3 regions of the Amycolatopsis echigonensis genome follow, and region 1 is predicted to be linked to each of the others. Evidence: riboswitches for the same ligand, from Rfam matches in the RefSeq annotation. Region 1 holds a riboswitch; each other region holds the start of a gene.

Region 1 (4,327 bases):
TGCCCGCGCAGCGGTCCGGGCTCGCGGAAGAACCGGTCGGTCAGGTTGCCGAGCGCGCCGGCGAGCACGAGGCCGAGGCCGATCGCCCAGCCGACCGAGCGCAGCCTGCGCGAGATCCACACGATCGCGACCACGACGCCGATCGCGACCAGCGCGAGCACCCACGTCATGCCGGTCGCCATCGAGAACGCGGCACCCGGGTTGCGGGTGACCTGCAGGTAGATCAGCCCGCCGAGGATCGGCTTGGGCTCCTTGCCCTCGAGGTTGGCGACCGCGAGGTTCTTCGTGAGCAGGTCGATCGCCCACAGCAGCGCCGCGACCGCGAACACCACCCAGACCCGCCGCTTGGGCAGCGGAGCTTCGGCCGCGCCCTCCTCGACGGCCCCCCGCTCAGGCGGTTCCGCAGACGGCTCGACCTCGGATTCGGACGGCGAAGGATCGGTGCTCACACCCCCATTGTCCACACCCGCGCCCGAGCAGGTCACAGCGGCAGTGTTTGATGGCGTCGGCTCCGCCGCCGCGTGCGGGATCGCCCTTAAGCCGACGTTTGGGGTGAGCGGCGCGAGGGGCCTTCGGCCTGTCACGCCGCTCACCCCAAACGTCGGCGCGATCCCGCGTTGTGGTCAACAATTCTGCCGCGCTGGCCCTCCGAGACCGCGCATCGTCAACAAAGCCGCATCATCAAGCGCAAAACCCCGGCAGCTCGCGAGTGTCCCCCACCGGTGCCCGGGAAATCCACGACGTGCAGCGAGCGGCCCTGGCCGACTGCCGCACCCCGATCCCCACCGCGACAGACGCGGCCGACGCGGCCTTCACCCACCTGGCGCGAATGCTCCTCAACGGCCACCTCACGGAACGCAACCTCCTGGCCGCCGTGCACACCGTTATCGTCCGCACCGGCTACGCCGACAGCGCCATGAGCCTGCCGCTGGCCCAAATCTGGCTCCTAAACGAAGAGTGGGGCCAGGGCTGGGGCCAGAGTTTGATGGCGTCGGCTCCGCCGCCGCGTGCGGGATCGCCGTTAAGCCGACGTTTGGGGTGAGCGGCGCGAGGGGCCTTCGGCCTGTCACGCCGCTCACCCCAAACGTCGGCGCGATCCCGCGTTGTGGTCAACAATCCTGCCCCGCCGGTCCTCCAAGACCACGCATCGTCAACAAAGCCGCATCATCAAGCGCAAAACCCCGGCAGCTCCCGCGGGTCCCCCACCGGTGCCCACCGGCCGTCGGCCTTTGTGTATTCCCACCGGGCTCCCCGGGCGACGATCTGCCGCAGGGCCAGCAGCAGCCGGTCCACGTGTTCCTCGGTGCTGCCCAGCCCGAGGCTCACCCGAACCGCCTGCTGGCCTTCGCTTCCGGCCTCTCGGATCAACCGCCGGGCGGCCACGTGGGCGCAGAACGCGCCGTCGCGGACCCCGATCCCGTACTCGGCCGACAGCACCGCCGCCAGCCAGCCCGGTTCGAACCCGTCGACCACGAAGCTCACCGTGCCGACCCGGTCCACCGGCGCGTCGAAGAACCGCAGCTCAGCGCACCCGGGCAGGCTAGCGAGCCCCTTGCGCAACCGCTCCAGCAACGCGGCCTCGTGCGAACCCACGGCGTTCCAGTGAGCCGCCAACTGCTCGCAGGCCACCCCGAGCGCATACACGCCAACGGTGTTCGGCGACCCCGCCTCGTGCCGCTCTTCGCCGCTGTTCCACACCACGGCTTCCTCGGTCACCAGCTTCGTGGCGCCACCGCCTGCCAGATACGGCTCGGCGGCGCGCAACCAGTCGCTGCGACCGATCAGCGCCCCGGCGCCAAACGGCGCGTACAGCTTGTGCCCGGACAGCGCGACGTAGTCAACGTCCAGCTCCCGCAACGAAATCCGCCGATGCGGAGCGAGCTGAGCAGCGTCCAGCGCCACCCGGGCGCCGTGTTTCCGAGCCACCGCGGCGATCTCCGCCACCGGCAGCAGCTCGCCAGTCACATTGGACGCCCCGGCAACGACCACCAACCGGGGCCCCTGCGGGCATTCGGCAAGCGCTTCGTCCACAACGGACACCGCGGCGAGCCGAGTCCGCGGCAACTGCACGCGCCGCACATTCGGCCCGCGCCACGGGAGCAGCGCGGCATGGTGCTCGCTGTCGAACACAACGACAGAAGTCTTGCGCGGCAACGCCTTCGCCAGCAGATTGAACGCGTCAGTGGTGTTGCGGGTGAAGATCACCGAGTCGCCGTTACGAGCGTCCACGAAACGACGCAGCACATCCCGGGTCCGCTCGTACAAGCGCGTCGAGACCTGCGAAGCGAAGCCCGCACCGCGATGCACGCTGGCGTACCACGGAAGAAACTCGTCGACCGCCGAACGCACGGCGTCCAGACAGGGCGCGCTCGCCGCGTGGTCGAGGTTGGCGTAGCCGATGTCGCCGCCCGTCACCAGCGGCACCCGCAGCGTCGCACCAGCGACAGCGGGAACGGCGGGAACCGCGGGACCAGCAGAAACAGTGGCGACAGTGCCCGTGGACCGGTCGAGTGCGAGAGTCATGACGGTGCCTCCTCGGCGTTCCGGGGGACCCCCGGCGAGGGGCCCGCGCTTGCCCGTCGCACTGCGCGACCGGCCTGGTCCTCACCCGGGGCACCCCACCGCGGTAGGAGGGTTGCCGGCCAGCAAGCCGGGGCTTCGCGCTGGCACTCATGACCTGGAGCCGACGATAGCGGAAACCCGGCGGCCGAAACCAGCCCCGTCTCGTGATCTGAGACGGCAGTCACCAGAATTGTCCACAAAGGACAGAACAGGTCAGGCTCCGGATTCGCCGTGCCACCGCGCCAGACGGCCGGCCCGGTCGACGGCTCGGATGCGCCGTTCGGTCGCATCGCGGTCGGTGGCGGTCGTGACCACCAGAAGCTGGTCCTCGACCTGCAAGCGGCTGGTTTTCTGCGGCGTGAAGCCCGTCCCGCCGCGGACCACGAGGCTGACCGTCGCCCCGGCGGGCAGGCGCAGTTCCGAGAGGTACACGCCGTGCAGCTTCGACCCCTCCTGGATGCGCACCTGCAGCAGTTCCGCGCCGAGTTCGTCGAGCGGCGCAGAGTCGACCTCGATCTCGTGCGCCTGCGCCGCCTTCGTCAGCCCGAGGATCCGCGCGAGCGGGCTGAGCGTCGCCCCCTGCAGCACGGTGAGCACGATGACGAGCACGAAAACGGCGTCCACGAGCCGCTGCGCACCGGGCACGCCTTCGGACAGCGGGATCATCGCGAGCACGATCGGCACCGCACCGCGCAACCCGGCCCAGGACAGGAACGTCTGCTCTCGCCAGGGCAACCGGAACGGCAGCAGCGACAGGACCACCGAGAGCGGACGGGCGAGCAGCAGCACCACCGCGCCCGCGACCAGACCCGGGATGAGCGCTTCGAGCAACCGGGTCGGCGACGCGAAGAGGCCGAGCAGCACGAACAGCCCGATCTGCGCGAGCCAGCCGAGCCCTTCGGCGAACGACAGGGTGTCCGACCGGTGCGGCAGCTGGGAGTTCCCCAGCACCAGACCGGCGACATAGGTGGCCAGCAGGCCGGAAGCGTGCGCCAGCTGTCCCGAGGAGTACGCGAGAACGCACACCGCGACCGTGGCGAGCGGGTACAGACCGGTCGCCGGGAGCGCGGCCCGGCGGAGTGCCTGCGCGCCCAGCCAGCCGAACGCGAGGCCGAGCGCGAGACCGGTCAGCAGTTCGTAGACCACCAGCAGCGGCAGCGACCAGTCGACCGCCTCGCCGGACGCGAGCACGACGACCGCGATGTAGGCGGGCGCGTCGTTGATGCCGGATTCCAGTTCCAGCGCGCCGACGAGCCGTTTGCCGACCCCGGCCGTGCGCAGGACGGAGAACACCGCCGCGGCGTCGGTGGACGCCAGGACCGCGCCCCACAGCAGCGCGAGCCGCCAGTCGAGGCCGAGCAGCCAGTGCAGGGCCGCGCCGGTGACCGCGATGCTGATCACCACGGCCACTGTGGACAGCAGGATTCCGGGCCCCAGCGAGGGTTTCACCGCGGACCAGCGCGTGGTGAGCCCGCCCTCGGTGAGGATCAGGACGAGCGCGGCGAGCCCGAGGGCCTGGGTGAGCGCCGGATTGTCGAAGCGGATGCCGAACCCGGCTTCGCCGAGGACGACGCCGATCCCGAGATACAGCAGCAGCGACGGGAATCCGAGCCGGATGGACACCCGCACCGCGACGACCGAGACGACCAGAACCAGCGCTCCGACGCCCAGCAGCACGGGAAGCTCGTCCACCCTCCGCCTCCCTCCCGGTCGCCCGCAGGCGTCCAGAATAGTGAGGCAGTGCCCGGTTCCCCTGCGCGCACCA
Region 2 (4,327 bases), on a different contig from region 1:
TCGGGTTCGACGGCCAGCGCGACCGCGATCACCGGGAGCATCCCGATCGCCGAAACCGTGTAGTACAGCCAGACGAACCGCGGACCGCCGCCGGAAACCCGTTTGGCGGCGAGGTTCCACGCGGCGTGCACGACCGCGGCGACGAGGACCATGGCGAGGGCAGTGGTGTTCATCCGGACCCTTTCAGGTTTTCAGCGCACGCTGAAGACCGGGTCCTCCAGGCTTTTGTCCCGTCAGATGAACGGCGGGGCTCGGTGTCCCGCCGAAGGTGCCGCTCGGACCAGGCCCGCCCGCCCTCGTTGTCTGCGCGACCCGCCGTGCGGGACCACGGGCAGGCGACGGAACCCTAGGCACTACCGAAGCCCACCGTAACCGAGCCGGAGCCGGGATGCCGGGCGATCGCGGGCACCAGGGCCCCGCCGGACGCCTCGCCGGGGGCCTCTCCAGCGCCGCGAGCAGGGCTGTTAAGATTTTCGACTGTTGCCGTGCGGCATTCCGTCAGGGAGGAAACCCGGCAGTCCCTCGGGACTGGTCCGGAGCCACACGAACGCGGCAGCGACCTTCACCGAGTGAAAGAGGAACGCCTCCATGGCCAACATCAAGTCGCAGGTCAAGCGCATCACGACGAACGAGAAGGCGCGGCAGCGCAACCTGGCGATCCGGTCCTCGGTGAAGACCGCGATCCGCAAGTTCCGCGAGGCCGCCGAAGCCGGTGACAAGGACAAGGCCCTCGAACTGCAGCGCGACGCCGCTCGCAAGCTCGACAAGGCCGTCACCAAGGGCGTCATCCACGCCAACCAGGCCGCGAACAAGAAGTCGGCTCTCGCGAAGCGCGCGAACCAGCTCTGAGCGCAGTCTTTCCGGAAGGCCCGGCGGCTTCGGCTGCCGGGCCTTTTCCGTGTCCTGGATCGTGGGCCGGTTCAGTCGTTCGGGGCGGCACCGGCTGAACGCAGGGCTCGGCGCCAGTCATGGCCGCAGCCGCCCCGCGCAGCGGTCGCCGGGACATTCGGCACGCAGCGGTTCGAGCGGCCGACGCTCGGCTGAGGCAGTCGCCTGACTAGGACGTCAGCGGTCTCCCTTGGCCGCGACCACGTCGAGGACCGCGCGCTGCAGGGCATAGTTCGAATCGGCCGCCGCGCCCTTGACCTCGGCGTTCAGCCGCGCCACGACGCGCATCGCGGTCGCCAGGCCGTCCTGTCCCCAGCCGCGGGCCTGGCCTTGCGCCTTGCGGATCTTCCACGGCGGCATGCCCAGTTCGCCCGCCATCTGGTTCGGGTTGCCGCGACCGGCCGCGGACACGCGAGCGATCGTGCGGACCGCGTCGGCGAGCGCGTCGGCCACCAGCACGTGCGGGACGCCCAGCTGCATCGCCCACTGCAGCGACTCCATCGCGGCGGCCCGGTCGCCCGCGACGGCTTTCTCCGCGACCGCGAAGCCGGTCACGTCGGCGCGTCCGGTGTGGTAGCGGCGGACTGCCTGCTCGTCGACGACTCCCCCGGTGTCGGCGACCAGCTGCGTCGCCGCCGAGGACAGTTCGCGCAGGTCCGAGCCGACCGAGTCGAGCAGCGCCATCAGGCCCCCGGCGTCGATCTTGCCGCCCGCGCGGCGCACCTCGTTGCGGACGAACGACTCGCGCTCGGCGGGCTTGGTGAGCTTCGGGCATTCGGTGATTTCCGCGCCCGCCTTTTTCAACGCGCCCGGGAGCGCCTTGGCGGCTTTGCTCCGCCCGCCGCCGCTGTGCACGACCACGAGGACGATGCCGTCGGCCGGTGCCTTCGCGTACGCCAGCACCGCGTCGGACAGTTCCTGCGAGATGTCCTGCGCCGACTCCAGAACGATCACGCGCCCCTCGGCGAACAGCGACGGGCTCACCAGCTCGGCCAGCACGGGCGGTGTGAGATCGGACACCCGCATCCGCGTGAGGTCAGCCGTCGGGTCCGCGGCCCTGGCCGCGTCGAGGGAAGCTCGCACAGCCCGTTCGATGAGCAGTTCTTCCTCGCCCGTGACGAGGTGCAGCGGCGCGGGTGCGGTGGTCACCCGGCCATCTTCTCACCCGGCCGCCGGGCCGCCCGCTCCGGTGATGTGGGCCGCCTCCATGGCATGAGCTGATCGCGATGTCGTACGGTGTAGCCGAGGACGCGCCCGGCGGCGCTCCGACAACCGAATACCGCTCATCCAGAGGGGCAGAGGGAACGGCCCGACGAAGCCCCGGCAACCGGCGTACAGCCTGTCATCCCGCGATCGCGGGGTAGCTGACGACCACGGTGCCAATTCCGGCCCGCTTCGGCGGGGCAGATGAGGAAAGGAACCTCGCGATGACTGCAGCCCTCAGCGCCACCTCCGCCAACAAGACGATCGACCTCGGTCCGGCCGTCGAACTGGTGTCGAAGGAAGAAGGGCACCGGCAGCCGCTCGCTCCGGAATTCGTCTCCGTCGAAGACTTCTCGCCCCTCGAGGTCGCCTACGACTTCGGCCGCGTCCGCCGCGAGGACATCGAGGCGGGCCCGCGCAACATCTGGCGTTACAAGCGACTCCTTCCCGTCCCCTCGAACGTCGAGGAGATCCCGAACACCGAACCCGGCTGTACCCGGCTCGTGCGCGCCGACCGGCTCGCGAAGGAGCTCGGCCTCAAGAGCGTCTGGGTCAAGGACGACACCGGGAACCCGACGCACTCGTTCAAGGACCGCGTCGTCGCCGTCGCGCTCGCGGCCGCCCGCGAGTTCGGCTTCGAGGTCCTCGCTTGTCCGTCGACCGGCAACCTGGCCAACGCGACCGCCGCCGCGGCGGCCCGCGCCGGCTGGCGGTCGGTCGTGCTGATCCCGAAGAGCCTCGAGCGCGCGAAGATCCTCACCACCGCGGTCTACGACGGCGACCTGATCGCCGTCGACGGCAACTACGACGACGTGAACCGGCTCGCCACCGAACTGGCCGCCGAGCACCCGAAGTGGGCGTTCGTGAACGTCAACGTCCGCCCGTACTACTCCGAGGGCTCGAAGACGCTCGCCTTCGAGGTCGCCGAGCAGCTCGGCTGGCGCCTCCCCGAGCAGATCGTCGTGCCGATCGCCTCCGGTTCCCAGCTCACCAAGGTGGACAAGGGTTTCCGCGAGCTGGGCCAGCTCGGTCTCGTGGACGCCAGCCCGTACAAGGTGTTCGGCGCACAGGCCACCGGCTGCTCGCCGGTCTCCACCGCGTACCGCAACGGCCACGACGTGGTCCAGCCGGTCAAGCCGGACACCATCGCCCGCTCGCTCGCGATCGGCAACCCGGCCGACGGCCCGTACGTGCTCGACGTGGTCAACCGCACCGGCGGCGCGATCGAGGACGTCACCGACGAAGAGGTCGTCGAAGGCATCCGGCTGCTCGCGCGCACCGAAGGCATCTTCACCGAGACCGCGGGCGGCGTCACCGTGGCGACCGCGAAGAAGCTCGTCGAAACCGGCAAGCTCGACCCGGACGCCGAAACCGTCCTCCTCATCACCGGCGACGGCCTCAAGACCCTCGACGCGGTCGAGAACCACGTCGGCCCGAAGGCCACCGTGCCGCCGTCCGCCGAAGCCGTCGCCAAGGCGCTCGGCTACTGACGCACCGGCCCGGGGTCCGCCGCACTACCGCGGCGGACCCCGCGGCTCGCCCCGGCGCGCGACCGCCGATCCGCTTCCTCCAGGCAGGACGGCGGTGTCCCCGTCCACGTCGGTGCGGGTGACCAGCACTCCCATCGTGCCGAGAACGTCCACTGTGGACTTGCTCGGATGTCCGTATCCGTTGCCCGCGCCGACACTGATCAACGCCGTACGCGGCCGCACCGCCGCGAGGAACTGCGGCAGCGAATACCGCGAACCGTGATGCGGCACCTTCAAGACGTCAGCCCGCAGGTCCACACCCTCGGCGAGAAGATCCGCCTGCGCGGCCAGTTCGACGTCCCCGGTCAGCAAAACCCGGCCAGCCGAGGTTTCGGCGCGCAGGACCACGGAACTGTTGTTGATCATCGTGCCGTCCTGCAGAGCGGGTGCGCGAGTGGTGGCGTAACGCGGACCGAGCACCTCCAGCGACAGCCCCGGCCACTCCAGCCGTTGCCCCTCGCTCAATTGCGCTAGCGGCACGCCTCGACGCCGCGCTTCGCCGGACACCGACTGCCACGCCCATGCCGGAGCACGTCCTGGACCGACCGCGATCGCGCCGACTGCCCGGCCGTCGAATACCGAGGCAAGGCCGCCGATGTGGTCCGCGTGCAGGTGACTCAGCACGAGCAACGGCACCCGATCGACGCCCAGCCTCCGCAGGCATTCGTCGACCGGCCCCGGCTCCGGCCCGGTGTCGACGACCACGG
Region 3 (4,327 bases), 2.3 Mb from region 1:
CTCCACGACCGGCGTGTGCGATCCGATCCGCGGCGGTTTGCCGTCGGCGCGCAGCCGGTCGAGTTCACCGAACACTTTGGGCGTGGACAGACCTTCCTCGTCGAAGGCCAGCACCCAATGGAACGTGTGCCGCGCGAGCACCGGCACGAGCTGCTCACCCCGGCCGGTGCCGAGCGCAGTGCCGCCGTACAGCGCAAAGGGCACGTCGCTGCCCAGCCGTCCGGCGACGGTGGCCAGCTCGTCGCGCGTGACGTCGAGCTTCCACAGCGACGAGAGCCCGACCAGCGCCGCCGCCGCGTCCGCGCTCCCGCCCGCCATGCCGCCGGCGACCGGAATGCCCTTGCGCAGCACGATTCGCACCTTCGGCTCGTCCGCGTCCGGCCGTCCGGCGTAGGAGGCCAGTTCGCGAGCCGCGCGCCAGGCGAGATTGGCGCCGTCGGTGGGCACCGTGCGCTCCCCCTCGCCGTACACCTCGAGCCCGGGCTCGTCGGCGGCCGCGACGGTCACCTCGTCGGTGAGCGAAAGCGCCTGGAAGACGGTGACCAGCTCGTGGAACCCGTCCGCCCGCAGGTCGCCGACGGCCAGGTGCAGGTTGACCTTGGCCGGGACCCGGACGGTGACTGGTGGAGGAACGACGGCGAGCACCCGTCCAGCCTACGTGGCTGCGCCGCGCCAGGTCCCGCCAGGAGAAAACGTCGGCGCAGAAGTTCCCCCAGTCGTCGTCCGGGAGTGGTCAGGCGGACTAGTTTGGAACTACTTTGGAACTATGCGCGCTCCGGAGGTCAACCTGTCCGAGCTGTCCCTGCACCCCCGCCGGGTCGTCGAACAGCTCGAAGGTTCGCCGAGCCGTTCGGTCCGGATTCGCCGACGGGAGAAGGACAAACCCGATCTGGTCCTGGTCACCGCCGACCGCGCCGAGCAGGCAGCGGCCGGGTTTTCGGCGACCGTCACGCTCCTCGTGGAGCTGATGCGCCGCAGCAACGAGACGGCCGCGCTCGCCGCCGAGGCGCTGCCCGCCGCGTTCCCGTGGGCGCGGTACCTGTCGGCGGACGAGGTGCGGACGTTCGCCGGCGAACTGGCCGAAACCCTGGAGCGAGCCGAATCGCTCGGCAACCCGGCACCGTTCGCCACCCTCGTGGCCACGTGGAAGCAGACCGCCGAGGCGCACGCGGATCCGGAGCTCGCGGAGATCCTCCGCCGCAACGACCACAATGGACAGACTTCAGGACGGTTGTCCCAATAGTCCGGCCGGGTGACCCAATTTCTGGGGCGGCGCGTCCCGCGGATACGGCGAGGGCCGCCCCAACTGGTTGGAGCGGCCCTCGAAAAACGGTTCGGCGAAAGGGAAATCAGGCAGCGACCACGCTCTGCGGTCCGCGAACCGGCTGGCTCACGTGCGCGCCCCGGTCGGAGATCCAGGACAGCGCGGCGTCGGCCCGCTCGCCGCGGACACCGAGACGGAAGCGGGCGATCGGGGTGTCCCCGATGCGGGTGAGACCGCCGCCGATGGTGGCGAGTTCCACGTCGAAGCGGCTGGCCGCCTCGGGCAGCAACGCGCCCACCGACGCGAAACCGATCAGGACGACGTCGACCGAGCGGTCGTACTTCGCGGATTGGGCGCGCGACGTCTCGATCGACGGCAGCACCGCCTGCGCGGTCCAGCTGTCCGGCGTCGAGATCAGGTCAAGCACCGTGCCGCGCTCGACGATCGCGCCGTTGTCGAGCACCGCGACGTCGTCGCAGACCCGGCGGACGACGTCCGCGTCCGGCGTGGTGACGACGACCGTCACGCCCAGCTCGGCCCGTGCCCGGTCGAGCACGGCGAGCACCGCGCCGGCCTCCTCGGCGGCGACCCCGGCGGTCGGGTCGTCGGCGAGCAGCACGGCCGGTCCGGCCGCGAGCGCCTTCGCGACCGCGACCCGGCGAAGCTGGCCGTCGGTGAGTTCTTCCGGCTTCTGTGCGGCGCGGGCGGTGAGGCCGACCAGGTCGAGCAGCGAGCCGACCCGGCTGCGCCGCTGCGGGCCGTCGACGCCCAGCTGCTCCAGCGGGCTGGCGATGTTGCCGGCGATGGTGCGCTCGGCGATCAGCTCCGGCTTGGTCCCGACGACCCCCAGCTGGCGGCGGATCTCCCGCAGCCGCTTGCCGTCGAGCGTCGCGGTATTGAGGCCGTCGAGCCGCACGACGCCGCGGTCGGGACGCTCCTGCAGCGCGATGCAGCGGGCGAGGGTCGACTTGCCGGAACCGGACGGACCCACGACCCCGAACAGCGAGCCGGCTTGCACGTCAACGCTCACGTCGCGCAGCGCGGCGACCCGGTTTCCGTGGAAGGGAAAGGACTTGGACACGTTTTCGACAGTGATCACGAAAGGGCTCCAGGCAAACGAGGCGCGGCGCCGTTTCCGGGCGCGCCAGGCGTCATCGAATTACCGTCCACAGTGGACGGCGCAAGAAAGTGCGGAAAAAACGATCAGGCGATGACCATGGAGCGTCGACACGCACATACCGAGCGGCGACCTTCGTCGACTACGCGCCGGCGGGTCAGCAGGAGCGGGCGGGTGACCCTCTTCATCGAAAACAGCCTCCATCGGTCCTGGCGGTAGCACCTGCCCTGCGGAGGGTGGTTGCTGCGACTTCGGCGAGCCAGGTCTCTCAGTCGCTCGGGATGGACGCTTTCGAGTAAAGCCGATCCCATTGGCTGAACGCAAGCGCGTTGGTGCAGATCACACGTCTGGTGGTGCCCGCATGCCGGGACACCCGTCCTGTAGCGCGAAACCCGGAACCTCGGTCGCCGAACAGTGCCTCGACCTGCGAAACGCTCGTGACGACTGGCGTTCGCGAACTAGTTCGTTCCACTGTGGACGATCAAGGATCTTTATGGAACAAGACTTTTTTCGTTGTCAAGGGCGCTTCGCTCCCAGGCCTCGGCGCTCGGCTCGGCGGGTCCACGGCCGGGTCGAGATAGGTCACCGGAGCGAAGCACCTCCGGTCGCGCCGCGGAACAATCGGGAGCGGGGAGCACGCGGACTCCCCCGAATGCCGCGGGCCGGACGAGCCGCTCGTCACAGCTTCCACCGCGCTCACGCCATGACCGAGAGTAGTGGCGCGGCCCCGAATCGCCCACGATCAGCGATGACGCAAACCCAGCTCCCGATCGCGGAATACCCGCCGCGCTCCCGCCGTTGAACAGCGAAAACGAGCTCGACTGGCGAAGGTGTACCGCGATGGGGGAGGTGCTCGCCACGCCTGCGAAGGAGCGCGAGGGAGAAGGCGGACCAGCGACGGTACTGGGGAACCCAGCGTCGTCGTCGCGGCAGGGGTTCCTGCTCAGTTTCCGGCAGCCGCGATCCGGGCGAACGCGTGCACGTCCAGCTGCTCCCCGCGCGTCTTCGGATCGATCCCCGCCTGCGCGAGCAGCTCGCCAGCCCGCTCGGCGGAACCGGCCCACCCGGCCAAAGCCGCCCGCAATGTCTTGCGCCGCTGAGAGAACGCCGCGTCGACCACAGCGAACAGCCGCGCGCGATCCACGCCGGACACCGGGTCAGTCCGGGTGAACGACACCAGCGCGGAATCGACGTTCGGCACCGGCCAGAACACCGCACGCGGCACCGCGGCGACCTTGCGCGCCGGGCCGTACCAAGCGAGCTTCACGCTCGGCACGCCATAGGTGCGGCTGCCCGGTCCGGCAGCCATCCGGTCGGCGACCTCGGTCTGGACCATCACGAGCCCGCCGCGCAGCGACGGCAGTTCGGCCAGCAGGTGCAGCACCACCGGCACCGCGACGTTGTACGGGAGGTTCGCCACGATCGACACCGGCTCCGCAGGCAGATCGGCGGCCCGCACCCGCAGCGCGTCAGCTCCGACGACGGTCAGCCGGTCCGCTGCCTCCGGCGCGCGCTCGGCCACGGTGCGCGGCAGGCGGGCGGCGAGTACCGGGTCGATCTCCACAGCGATGACCTGAGCGCCCGCGGCGAGCAGCCCCAACGTCAGCGAGCCGAGCCCGGGCCCGACCTCCAGGACGACGTCCCCCGGCCGCGCGCCGCCGAGTTCGACGATGCGGCGGACCGTGTTGGGGTCGTGCACGAAGTTCTGCCCGAGCTTCTTCGTGGGCCGGACGTCGAGTTCGTCGGCCAGCCCGCGGATTTCGGCGGGTCCCAGCAGTTCCACCACCGGACGAGCCTACCCAGCGCCGCCCGCGACCCTGCTCGCGGCACGAAAAAGCCGGTGGCCGCGGGCACGAAGCCCACGACCACCGGCGGAAAATTCGGTCAGGCGCGCTGGCCGCAGACCGGCCAGGCGCTGTAGCTGCCGCCACGAGCGTCGCGGACCT

The links. A riboswitch is a leader RNA that binds a small molecule or an ion and turns the genes downstream of it on or off. The one in region 1 is predicted to bind S-adenosylmethionine.
Region 2: another riboswitch for S-adenosylmethionine. It lies ahead of thrC (threonine synthase); the one in region 1 lies ahead of ATK30_RS35405 (aminotransferase class V-fold PLP-dependent enzyme).
Region 3: another riboswitch for S-adenosylmethionine. It lies ahead of ATK30_RS24765 (methionine ABC transporter ATP-binding protein); the one in region 1 lies ahead of ATK30_RS35405 (aminotransferase class V-fold PLP-dependent enzyme).

Annotation. Positions count from the first base shown of each region.
Region 1 covers NZ_PJMY01000003.1:6,413,213-6,417,539, reverse strand. Annotated here, with positions in the region: gene lspA (signal peptidase II) at 1-449, opposite strand, end outside; gene ATK30_RS35410 (hypothetical protein) at 710-1,042, shown strand; gene ATK30_RS35405 (aminotransferase class V-fold PLP-dependent enzyme) at 1,168-2,523, opposite strand; SAM riboswitch class IV at 2,564-2,678, opposite strand; gene ATK30_RS35400 (potassium/proton antiporter) at 2,776-4,254, opposite strand.
Region 2 covers NZ_PJMY01000002.1:368,756-373,082, reverse strand. Annotated here, with positions in the region: gene ATK30_RS03365 (DMT family transporter) at 1-173, opposite strand, end outside; gene rpsT (30S ribosomal protein S20) at 589-849, shown strand; gene holA (DNA polymerase III subunit delta) at 1,066-2,037, opposite strand; SAM riboswitch class I at 2,169-2,302, shown strand; gene thrC (threonine synthase) at 2,316-3,581, shown strand; gene ATK30_RS03345 (ComEC/Rec2 family competence protein) at 3,606-4,327, opposite strand, start outside.
Region 3 covers NZ_PJMY01000003.1:4,137,076-4,141,402, reverse strand. Annotated here, with positions in the region: gene ATK30_RS24775 (4-(cytidine 5'-diphospho)-2-C-methyl-D-erythritol kinase) at 1-645, opposite strand, end outside; gene ATK30_RS24770 (hypothetical protein) at 767-1,243, shown strand; gene ATK30_RS24765 (methionine ABC transporter ATP-binding protein) at 1,350-2,363, opposite strand; SAM riboswitch class I at 2,579-2,669, opposite strand; gene rsmA (16S rRNA (adenine(1518)-N(6)/adenine(1519)-N(6))-dimethyltransferase RsmA) at 3,325-4,167, opposite strand; gene ATK30_RS24755 (resuscitation-promoting factor) at 4,266-4,327, opposite strand, start outside.